DNA from 2 places in the Chromobacterium sp. FG22 genome. Region 2 is predicted to be linked to the other one. Evidence: riboswitches for the same ligand, from Rfam matches in the RefSeq annotation. Region 2 holds a riboswitch; the other holds the start of a gene.
The links. Region 2 has a riboswitch for glycine ahead of gcvT (glycine cleavage system aminomethyltransferase GcvT). Riboswitches for the same ligand answer to the same signal wherever they lie in the genome.

Region 1 (5,081 bases), on a different contig from region 2:
CGCCAAACGCTGGACCCCGCCTACGAAACCGGCACCCTGGCAGACGGCTTCGTGCGCCTGCTCACCTACGTGGCGATTGGCCGCGGCATCATAGACGAGCGCCCGTTCAACGCCATCCGCCGCATCATGCGCGACATCCGCCACGAACACCCGCTGACCCTGATGCAGCTGAAAGAAATCGCCCGCAAGCAAGTCTTCCTGGTGCGGCTGGACGAAGCCCGCGCGCTGGCCGGCCTGCCCAAGCTGCTGCCGGAAGAACACCGCCGCCGCCAAGCCTGGCAGCTGGCGCACGAACTGCTGGCGCTCAGCGGCGATATCGCCCCGGAACAACAGCAGCGGCTGGACCAAGTGGCGCACGCGCTGCAACTGGACACCCGCGCGCCGTCGGCTCCGGCCATCCTGCCGCCCACAGAGCCCGTAGCGACAAGCGCAAGCGCTCCCGCCGCGGCGCCCGCCGTCAAAGCCAGCGCGCCGGCCAAGAAAGCGGCCGCTCCGCGCAAACCGGCCGCCAAAGCCCCGGCCAAAGCAGCGACGGCCGACAAGCCCAGCGCCGCCGTCAAACCCGCCGGCAGCACGCCGCCGGTTGCGGCCAAGCCGGCCTCAAGCAAGCCCGCGGCGGCCAAAACCGCCAAAGCGCCTGCCGCCAAGGCATCCGCAGCCAAAACCCCGGCCACGCGCAAACCCGCCGCCGGCAAGGACGCGGCCAAGCCCAAAACGCCGAGCAACTAAGCATCAGCCAGCGCAAAAACGCCCGGACAGCCAAACCGCCGTCCGGGCGTTTTCATGTTGATATCGCACTGCAACATTTTTGCCTCGCCCCATGTATACAGTCGTTGACTGAACAATACAGCAAACGCTAATATCCTTGCCTGCTGCGGGAGAGAGGGGCATGCGCCCCCGCCGAAGACGCAAACTCCCATAATCGCTCAGGCAACAGTACCGCAGCCCATGGATACCAGCCGATTGGAGAGAGGCCCTAAGCGCCCGTTCATCATCTGCTACGCTTCAGCGAGAGCGCGTCGGATGATGTGACCGGCCCTTAGCCGCCCACCGAAGGGGCAAGTGACACCCGGCAAGGCCCGCACACAGGCCGCGCCCGTCATCTAACTCTCAGGTAAAAGGACAAGGGGAGAGGCAATGCCGGCAGCGCCGCGCCGATGCGCGGCCCGCCGGCCGTGCTCAGAACGTGCTCACGATCTCGCGAGCAAGGACGAGACAAGGCGAAAACAGCTGAGAAAGCGGAATGTACTCGTGGTACATGAGCATTTCGAAGCGGGTTTCAACGCCGTATCGTCGCAGCGCAGCAGATCGTGCACCAGCTCTCAAGGAAAACCCGTGTTCGAAACTCTTGCCCAGGCTGCGCGCCACCTGGCATGGCCCGCCCATTGCCAACCCCTTTTCCCACCCGGCTTCGCCGCGCATCTCGGCGCCAGCCTGTTTGACCATTGCAACTACATGCTTACCCTGATCTATCTGATCGCCATCACCGCGGAAGCGATGACCGGCGCGTTGGCGGCCGGCCGCCGCAATATGGACATCTTCGGCGTTACCGTCATCGCCTTCCTCACCGCCCTGGGCGGCGGCACCGTGCGCGACATCGTGCTGGGCCGCTACCCGATAGGCTGGACCCAACACCCGGAATATGTCGGCCTCGTCATCGCCGGCGGCCTGGCCGCTGTGTTCGTGGCCCGCTATATGAAACGCCTGAGCCGCGTCTTCCTGGTGCTGGACGCGCTGGGCCTGATCGCCTTCACCATCATAGGCTGCGGCGTGGCCCAGTCCATGGACTACCACCCGGTGGTGGTGGTGATGGCCGGCATGATCACCGGCATTGCCGGCGGCATCCTGCGCGACGTGCTGTGCAACCGCGTGCCGGTGGTCTTCCGCCAGGAGCTGTACGCCAGCGTCTCCTTCGCCGTGGCCCTGCTCTACCTGGGCCTGATCAAGCTGGGCGTGCCGCATGATCTCAACGTGCTGGCCAGCTTCGCCGTCGGCCTCGCCATCCGCCTGGCCGCCATCTGGCGCGAATGGCGGCTGCCGGTGTTCATGTACCGGCATGATCTGCACTAACTAAGCGCATCTGTTTACCGCTGCCGGCATCAGGATTGAATCCCCGCCAGCAGCAGGAACAAGGCCGCCTGGCTGGACACGCCCAGCTTGGCGTACAGATGGCGGCGGTGCACCTTGGCGGTTTCCAGCGAAATGCCCAGCTCGCGCGCCACGCCCTTGGTGGAGTGGCCGCCGAGTATCAGCAGCGCCACCTCCACCTCCCGCTTGGTCAACGGCGAGGAGCCCTGCGCGCGCAGCGCCTCCTCCAGTTCCCGGCGGCTCTGCCTGCCCGTCCTGGCCGCCGGCTGACGCAGCCCTTCGTCCAGACGCGCGGCCAGCCGTGACAAGGGCAATAGCCAGGGGGCGAACAGATTGCAAACGCCCAGTTCCTGCTCGCTGAAGCGGCGTTTGCTGCCCAGCGACAGGGACAGCACGCCCTCCGGCAACACTTGCAGAAACTGGATTTCATCCGCCACCACATTGCGCGAAAAGTAACGGCGAAAGTACTCCGTCTCCCGGAAACGGTCCGGCGCCACCTCGTCCAGCCGGTACACGCCGGCGGCCGGGCGCTTCAGCGCAAAACCGTAAAACGGGTCCAGCAGATACAGGCCGCGCCGGTAGTCGGCGAACAAATCGTCGGCGGCGTAATTGGCCGCGTGATCCGCCAGCACCCACGGCGGCGCCTCCTGGCGAAACAGCACCGCCACCCAAGTATCGAAACTCAGGCGTTCCCGTAGAAACGCGGCCAACCCTTGCCAAAAGGCCGCGTTGTCGACGCCGTCCAACAAGCGCCCCAATTGCTGGTGAAACACCAGATCCGCCACATTCAGCTGCATGCCAGCTACCCCGATCAGGTTAGTCCCGCCTTCCGCTCTAACGCTTTCGCGTGATGTCCGCCGCCAAGGCGACTGACTAGTATGGCTCCAGCCTGCGCGACAAGACCAGCCGTGATGTGAGCGCTTCCCCCACCCCGTCGCGCCGCCTGAACAGGAGTGATCGCCATGCCCACGCAGGATCTGTCCTACTGGCAAGGCCGCGCCGCCGATTTGCGCCCGCCTTGCCTCGCCTTCATCAACGGCCGCTTCGTGCCCGCCGCCAACCAGCGCACCTTCACCGACATCAGCCCCATCCATGGCCGGCCCCTGGCCGAGATCGCCCGCTGCGGCGAGGCCGATGTCGAACGGGCGGCGCGGGCCGCCCGCGCCAGCTTCGAATCCGGCGTCTGGTCGCGCTGTCACCCGCGCCAGCGCAAGACCGTGCTACAAAAACTGGCGGCGCTGATCCGCCGGCATGGCGACGAACTGGCGCTGCTGGACTGCCTGGACATCGGCAAGCCCATTGCCGATGCGCTCCATATCGATGTGCCGGGCGCCGCCGGCGTGTTCGACTGGTACGCCGAAGCCGCCGACAAGCTGTACGGCGAGGCCGCCCCTGGCGCCGACGACGCGCTGGCCCTGATCACCCGGGAACCGCTGGGCGTGGCGGCGGCGGTGATCCCGTGGAATTTCCCGCTGGACATGGCGGCGTGGAAGCTGGCGCCGGCGCTGATGGCCGGCAATAGCGTGATCCTGAAGCCGGCCGAGCAATCCCCGCTGTCGGCCTTGCGCCTGGCCCAACTGGCCCAGGAGGCCGGCCTGCCGGACGGCGTGCTCAACGTCTTGCCGGGCTACGGCGACGAGGTGGGGCGGCCGCTGGGCCTGCACCCGGACGTGGATTGCCTGAGCTTCACCGGCTCCAGCGAAGTGGGCAAAACCTTTCTGCGCTACGCGGCGGACTCCAATATGAAAAGAGTGGCGCTGGAATGCGGCGGCAAAAGCCCCAATCTGGTGTTCGACGACTGCGACCTGGACGCCGCCGCCCGGCGCGCCGCCTTCGGCGTTTTCTTCAATCAGGGCCAGGTGTGCTCGGCCAACTCGCGGCTCTTGCTGCAACGCTCCATTCAAGACGCCTTCCTGGAACGCCTGCTGCGCGAGGCGGCCGCGCTGCAACCGGGCAACCCGCTGGACCCGGCCACCCGCAGCGGCTGCATCGTCGACGCCCGCCAGGCGGAGCGCATCATGGCCCACATCGACCAAGCCCGCCGCCAAGGCGCCCGCCTGCTGTGCGGCGGCGAGCGCTTCAGCCTGGACGGCGGCGACTGCTACATCCGCCCCACCGTCTTCACCGATGTCCGCCCGGACATGGCGCTGGCGCGCGAGGAAGTCTTCGGCCCGGTGTTGGCGGTGATGCCCTTCGACAGCGAAGCCGAGGCCGTGGCCATCGCCAACGACAGCCCTTACGGCTTGGCCGCCTCGGTGTGGACCCGGGACCTGTCGCGCGCCCACCGCGTGGCGCGCCGGCTACGCGCCGGCACCGTCTCGGTCAACACCGTGGACGCGCTGGACCCCGGCCTGCCGTTTGGCGGCTGCAAGCAGTCCGGCTTTGGCCGCGACCTGTCGCTACACGCCATCGACCACTACACCCACCTCAAAACCACCTGGGTGCAATGGCAAGACGAATAAGCGCCGTCCCGCAGTCGGCACAACAAGATAGTAGGAGACACACCATGCGCACACCGCAAGCCCACCTTGCTCCGCCGCCGGCCCCCGCCCCTTTTCGCGCCAGCCTGGGCCTCGCCCCGCTGCTCGCCGTCGCCATCGGCCTCGTCGTATCCCAAGGCGTGATGGTGCTGATGCTGCAAGGCGCCGGCATGGCCGGCATCGGCTTTCTGATCCCGCTGAGCCTGGCCTTCCTGCTGGCGCTCTGCTACGCCGTATCCTTCTCCGAACTGGCGCTGATGATTCCCCGCGCCGGCAGCCTCAGCAGCTACACCGAGGTGGCCCTGGGCCAGTTCCCCGCCATCCTGGCCACCTTTTCCGGCTATGTGGTGGTGGCGATGTTCGCGCTGTCGGCCGAACTCCTGCTGCTAGACCGCATCGTCAACCAGGTCTACCCCGGCGTCTTTCCCCTCAACAGCGTCGCCTACGGCGTGCTGCTGATCTTCACCCTGCTCAATCTGCTGGGCATTGATGTATTCGCCCGCCTGCAATCGG
Region 2 (5,081 bases):
CCATCATGCTGATGCGCCCCCAGCAGTTCCAGCGCAAGGACTTCCTGGCGCCGCTGTGCTTCGCCGGCGTGGGTTTCGCCTATTCGGTCTGGGCCTTGTACGGCTCCGGCGCCGACATCGTGATGTGGGGCATGATTCTGCTGCTGCTGGGCTTGCCGGTCTATGTCTGGCAGGTGAAGGAGCGTTACGCCGATCCTTCATGAAGGAGAGGCGATGTCGGATCCCAAACGCGGCTTAGGCCGCGTTTTCTTTTTGCGCAAGCCTATCGTCATGAGTCAACGGGCTTGCCTATGCCGCCGGCTGGTGGCCTACTAGGGCGCTTTGCTTTCAGACCGGGAGTTGCCATGAGGATAAGCGCCGCCGATCACGCGCTCGTCGCCATCGATTTCACCTATCCGCTGCCGGACGCGCAGACGCTGGCGCGGATGCGGGCGGAGAACGCGCCTTGCGCGCTTGAGCGCGCGGACGGCCTGTTTCCGGAAAACAGCTATTACCGCGCCGGCCGCAAAGGCTGCGCCGAAGGCATGTCGGCGCGGTCCTTTGTCGCGCGCCGTTTGCGCGAGACGGCGGCGCGGCTGGCGCCGGAGTACGGTTTGCTGCTGTTCGACGCCTACCGCAGCCGCGAAACCCAGGCGGATCTGTTTCAGATGGTGCTGGACGATGTGCGCGCCGCGCACCCGGACTGGGACGCGGCGGCGGTGGAGCGGCAGGCGCGACTGTTCGCCGCCCACCCGGACGACACCGCCCGTTTCGCGGTGTTGCCGCACAATTCCGGCGGCGCCGTGGACCTGGCGATCTGCCGGATGGACACGGGCGAGATCTGCGATTTCGGCACGGCCTTCGACGCGGCGGAGCCGGCGTCGCGCACCGATTTCTTCGAAGCGCCGCATGATCCGGCCCTGGGTTTTTCCTCCGAGCACTGGCTGACGGTGCGTCACAATCGCCGCGTCTTGTTCAATCTGATGAAGCAGGCCGGCTTCAGCAATTATGCCGAGGAATGGTGGCATTACGATCTGGGCGACTGCCTGTGGGGGCAGGCGCTGGGCGTGGATTGGATCTATCCGTCGATGGAGACCGAGCCGGAGAGGCCGGCCTGATCGCCAGGGCCGCCGCGCGGGCGCGGCGGCCCATGGCCTGGCGCTAGCCGGTCAGCGCCTTCAACCAGACCAGCGCGGCGCTGGCGCCCGCGTCCGGCACGCCCAGCGCCCGTTCGCCCAGATAGCTGGCCCGGCCCAGGCGCGGCCGCATGGCGGCGGTTGCCGCGCAGCCGCGCTCCGCCGCTGTCAGCGCCGAACGCCAGGCCGTCTCCGGAGCCTGTCCGGCGTCCAGGGCGGAGGCGAAAGCGTCGGCGGCGGGGGACAAGGCGTCCAGCATGGTGCGGTCGCCCACTTGCGCGCCGCCCAGTTCCGCGACGGCGGCGACGCCGTCCAGAAAGGCGGCCGCCCAGTCCTTCGGGGTGGGCGGGGTCGTCGTGTCCAGCCGCCGCGCCGCGCGCAGCAGGGCGGTGGAGTAGAAAGGCCCGGAGCTGCCGGCGATGGCTTGGCGCAAGGCCTGGCCGACCGCGCGCAGCGCCGTGGCGGGGTCGCTCCATGCGCTGTCGGGCAAGGCCCGGATCGCGGCCGCGCCGCGCTGCATGCTGACGCCCAGATCTCCATCCCCGGCCGCGCCGTCCAGTTCGGTCAACAGCGGCTCGGCGGCGTCCAGCGCGTCGGCCGCGGCCCAGGCCGCGGCGCGCAAACGGGGATCGGCCGCGGCGGCCGAGGGCGTGAAAGCGTCGCGCGGCGGCGCGGCGCGCAGCTGGCGTTGCGCCGGCAGACGGCCTGAACCGGGCCAGGCCGGCGCCAGAGTGGCCTGGTCCAGCCTGGCGAGCCGCTGATCGTCCAGCGCCATCAGGGACAAGGAGCAGCCGGGCATTTCCAGCGCGGTCATGAAGTTGCCGCTCCAGGCGCGTTCCACCTGTAGGCCGCGCAGGCGCAGATGAGCCAGCGCGGCGCGGGCGACGATGGCCAGCTCCATCGGCGGCGTGCCGCCCAGGCCGTTGACCAGCAGCGCCACCCTGTGTCCCGAACGCCAGCCGCGGTCTTGCAAGATGGCGTCCAGCAGCGTCGCGCACAAATCGGCGGCCGATGGCGTCGCCACGCGGCGCACGCCGGCTTCGCCGTGTATGCCCAGGCCCAGTTCCGCCTCCCCGCTGTCCAGTTGAAAGCCCGGGCGGCCGGTGGCCGGCACCGTGCAGGCGCCCAGGCCCACGCCCATGGTGGCCACCTGTTCTGCAGCCTGCCGCGCCGCGGCGGCGACCTCGGCCAGGCCGGCGCCGGAGGCGGCCGCCGCGCCGGCGATCTTGTGCACCAGCACCGTGCCGGCGATGCCGCGCCTGCGCGCCGGCTCCACGGTGTCGCGCAGCGCCACGTCGTCGGCCACCACCACGCTGTCGACGGCGATGCCCTCGGCGCGAGCCAGTTCCGCCGCCAGGCCGAAGTTGAGCCGGTCGCCGGTGTAGTTCTTGACGATGAGCAGCACGCCCTTGGGGCCGGCGACGGCGCGGATCGCCGCCAGCACGGTGTCTACGCTGGGAGAGGTGAATACGTCGCCCACCGCGGCGGCGTCCAGCATGCCGTGGCCGATGTAGCCGGCGTGGGCCGGTTCGTGGCCGCTGCCGCCGCCGGAAATCAGCGCCACCTTGTCGCGCAGGCCGCCGGCGGGAAGGTCCGCCCGCAGCAAGACGTTTTCTTCCTCGAGCAGCGCCAGGCCGGGCAGGGTGTCGGCCAGGCCTTCCAGCATCTCCCGCGCCACATGGCGCGGATCGTTGATCAGTTTTCGCATCGCGGTTTCCTTTCCAGATCGGATAGAGATCGTGCTTGGTCAAGATGGATGTCATCTTACGATCAGCGGCGGCGCAATGGGGGGGGCATCTATTTTTTGATCGATAAGGAAATGAAATATGTTCGTAATCGATCTTAAACGAAGCAATGCCGGTTCAATGTTTTGCGGTTTCGAATATTTTAAGTCATTGTTTAAGTTGAAGATAAACACGGCTTGCCAAGCCCCGGCCCAGCAACCATAATCTGGCTCGTCATGCAGGAGAGAGTGGCCGTCCGCGCCACCGCCGAAGGCGCAAGCGCACCCGCAATCGCTCAGGCAAAAGGACTGCATCATCGGACTGGCCGCAGCCAGTTCGCCGAATCTGGAGAGCGGCATCCGCGGATGCCCACCGAAGGGGCTAACGGCCGCAAGGCCGGAAAATCTCAGGTGCAGGGACAGAGGGGTGTAGGGAATAGAGCAACACTACACGCTTTTGCTAAGGACGCACCGATGACGGCCCCGAAACGCACCCCCCTGTTTGAATCCCATATCGCCGCCGGCGCCAAGATGGTCGATTTCGCCGGCTGGGAAATGCCCATCCATTACGGCTCCCAACTCAAGGAACATGAGATCGTGCGCAGCGACGCCGGCATGTTCGACGTTTCCCATATGACGGTGCTGGACATCAGCGGCCCGGACGCCAAAGTCTGGCTGCAGCGCTTGATCGCCAACGACGTGGCCAAGCTCGGCTTCGAAGGCAAGGCGCTGTATTCCGGCATGCTCACCCCCGACGGCACCGTGGTGGACGATCTGATCGTCTATCTGACCTCCTACGGCTACCGCATGGTGATCAACGCCGGCACCACCGACAAGGACCTGGCCTGGATGGAAGGGCGCAAGGCGGATTTCGACGTGGACATCAAGGTGCGCCGCGATCTGTCCATCCTGGCGGTGCAGGGCCCGCAGGCCATCGCCAAGGTCTGCGCGGTCAAGCCCGAGCTCGCCGACGTCATCCAGGCCTTGAAGCCCTTCCAAGGCCAGCCCGCCGGCGATTGGTTCTATGCCCGCACCGGCTACACCGGGGAAGACGGCCTGGAAGTGATGCTGCCCGGCGTTGAGGCCGCGGCCTTTTTCCAGCAACTGCAGGCCGCCGGCGTGGCGCCGATAGGCCTGGGCGCGCGCGACACGCTGCGCCTGGAAGCCGGCATGAATCTCTACGGCCACGATATGGATGAAACCGTTTCCCCGCTGGAGGCCGGCATGGGCTGGACCATCGCCTGGGAACCGGCGGAGCGTGATTTCATCGGCCGCAAGGCGCTGGAGGCGCAGAAAGCCGCCGGCCTGAAAACCAGACAAGTGGGCCTGGTGCTGGAAGGCCGCGGCGTGCTGCGCGAAGGCCTGAAAGTGGTGGTGGAAGGCGTAGGCGAGGGCGTGATCACCAGCGGCACCTTCTCGCCCACCCTCAAACACTCCATCGCGATCGCGCGCGTGCCGGCCGGCACCGGCGATACGGCGCTGGTGGACCTGCGCGGAACCTTGACCGAGGTGCGCGTGGTCAAAATGCCGTTTGTGCGCAACGGCAAAAAAGTTTTCGCCTGAGCGGCGTGCTTGGGCAGGCCGCGCGACGCGGCCGGGAATATCGTTTAAGACCTGGATTTGACTGGAGACACTCATGAGCAACATCCCCGCCGAACTCAAATACGTTGAAAGCCACGAATGGCTGCGCCTGGAAGCTGACGGCTCCGTGACCGTGGGCATTACCGAGCACGCGCAGGAACTGCTGGGCGACATCGTTTTCGTCGAATTGCCGAAAGTGGGCGCCAAGCTCGCCAAGGAAGAGCAGGCCGGCGTGGTGGAGTCGGTGAAAGCCGCTTCCGACATCTACTGTCCGATTGCCGGCGAAGTGCTGGCCATCAACGAGGAACTGGAAGCCGAACCGGAACTGGCCAATGGCGAGCCCTACGGCGCCGGCTGGTTCTTCAAGATCAAGCCGGCGGATCCGGCGGACCTGGACGCCCTGATGGACGCCGCCGCCTACGCCAAGGAAATTGGCGCCTGATGGTGAAAACCGCCTCGCAGTCCTAATCGGCCGCGAGGCGTTTTTTTCGCCCGGTTATCCAGCAACACCCGATTGGCCGCGCAAGCCGCGGCGCGGACGGCAAGCACAGAAGGTCCCGTACTCATGTCTCTCTCCGAACTTTTCAACCGCAAAGAATTCATCTCCCGCCACATCGGCCCGTCCGACGCCGAGCGCGAGCAAATGCTGGCCGCCATCGGCG

Region 1: it holds a riboswitch for glycine, as region 2 does, so the genes downstream of both, ACODSD_RS15270 (trimeric intracellular cation channel family protein) here and gcvT (glycine cleavage system aminomethyltransferase GcvT) in region 2, are expected to answer to the same signal.

The regions. Positions count from the first base shown of each region.
Region 1 is NZ_JBMDJX010000015.1:18,440-23,520, forward strand. It holds gene ACODSD_RS15260 (DUF3141 domain-containing protein) at 1-729, shown strand, start outside; glycine riboswitch at 866-952, shown strand; glycine riboswitch at 954-1,136, shown strand; gene ACODSD_RS15265 (hypothetical protein) at 1,180-1,446, opposite strand; gene ACODSD_RS15270 (trimeric intracellular cation channel family protein) at 1,456-2,070, shown strand; gene ACODSD_RS15275 (LuxR C-terminal-related transcriptional regulator) at 2,100-2,885, opposite strand; gene ACODSD_RS15280 (aldehyde dehydrogenase) at 3,051-4,550, shown strand; gene ACODSD_RS15285 (APC family permease) at 4,595-5,081, shown strand, end outside.
Region 2 is NZ_JBMDJX010000019.1:17,755-22,835, forward strand. It holds gene ACODSD_RS17370 (amino acid permease) at 1-203, shown strand, start outside; gene ACODSD_RS17375 (M15 family metallopeptidase) at 345-1,097, shown strand; gene ACODSD_RS17380 (dihydroxyacetone kinase family protein) at 1,141-2,823, opposite strand; glycine riboswitch at 3,069-3,160, shown strand; glycine riboswitch at 3,175-3,271, shown strand; gene gcvT (glycine cleavage system aminomethyltransferase GcvT) at 3,313-4,401, shown strand; gene gcvH (glycine cleavage system protein GcvH) at 4,475-4,861, shown strand; gene gcvP (aminomethyl-transferring glycine dehydrogenase) at 4,985-5,081, shown strand, end outside.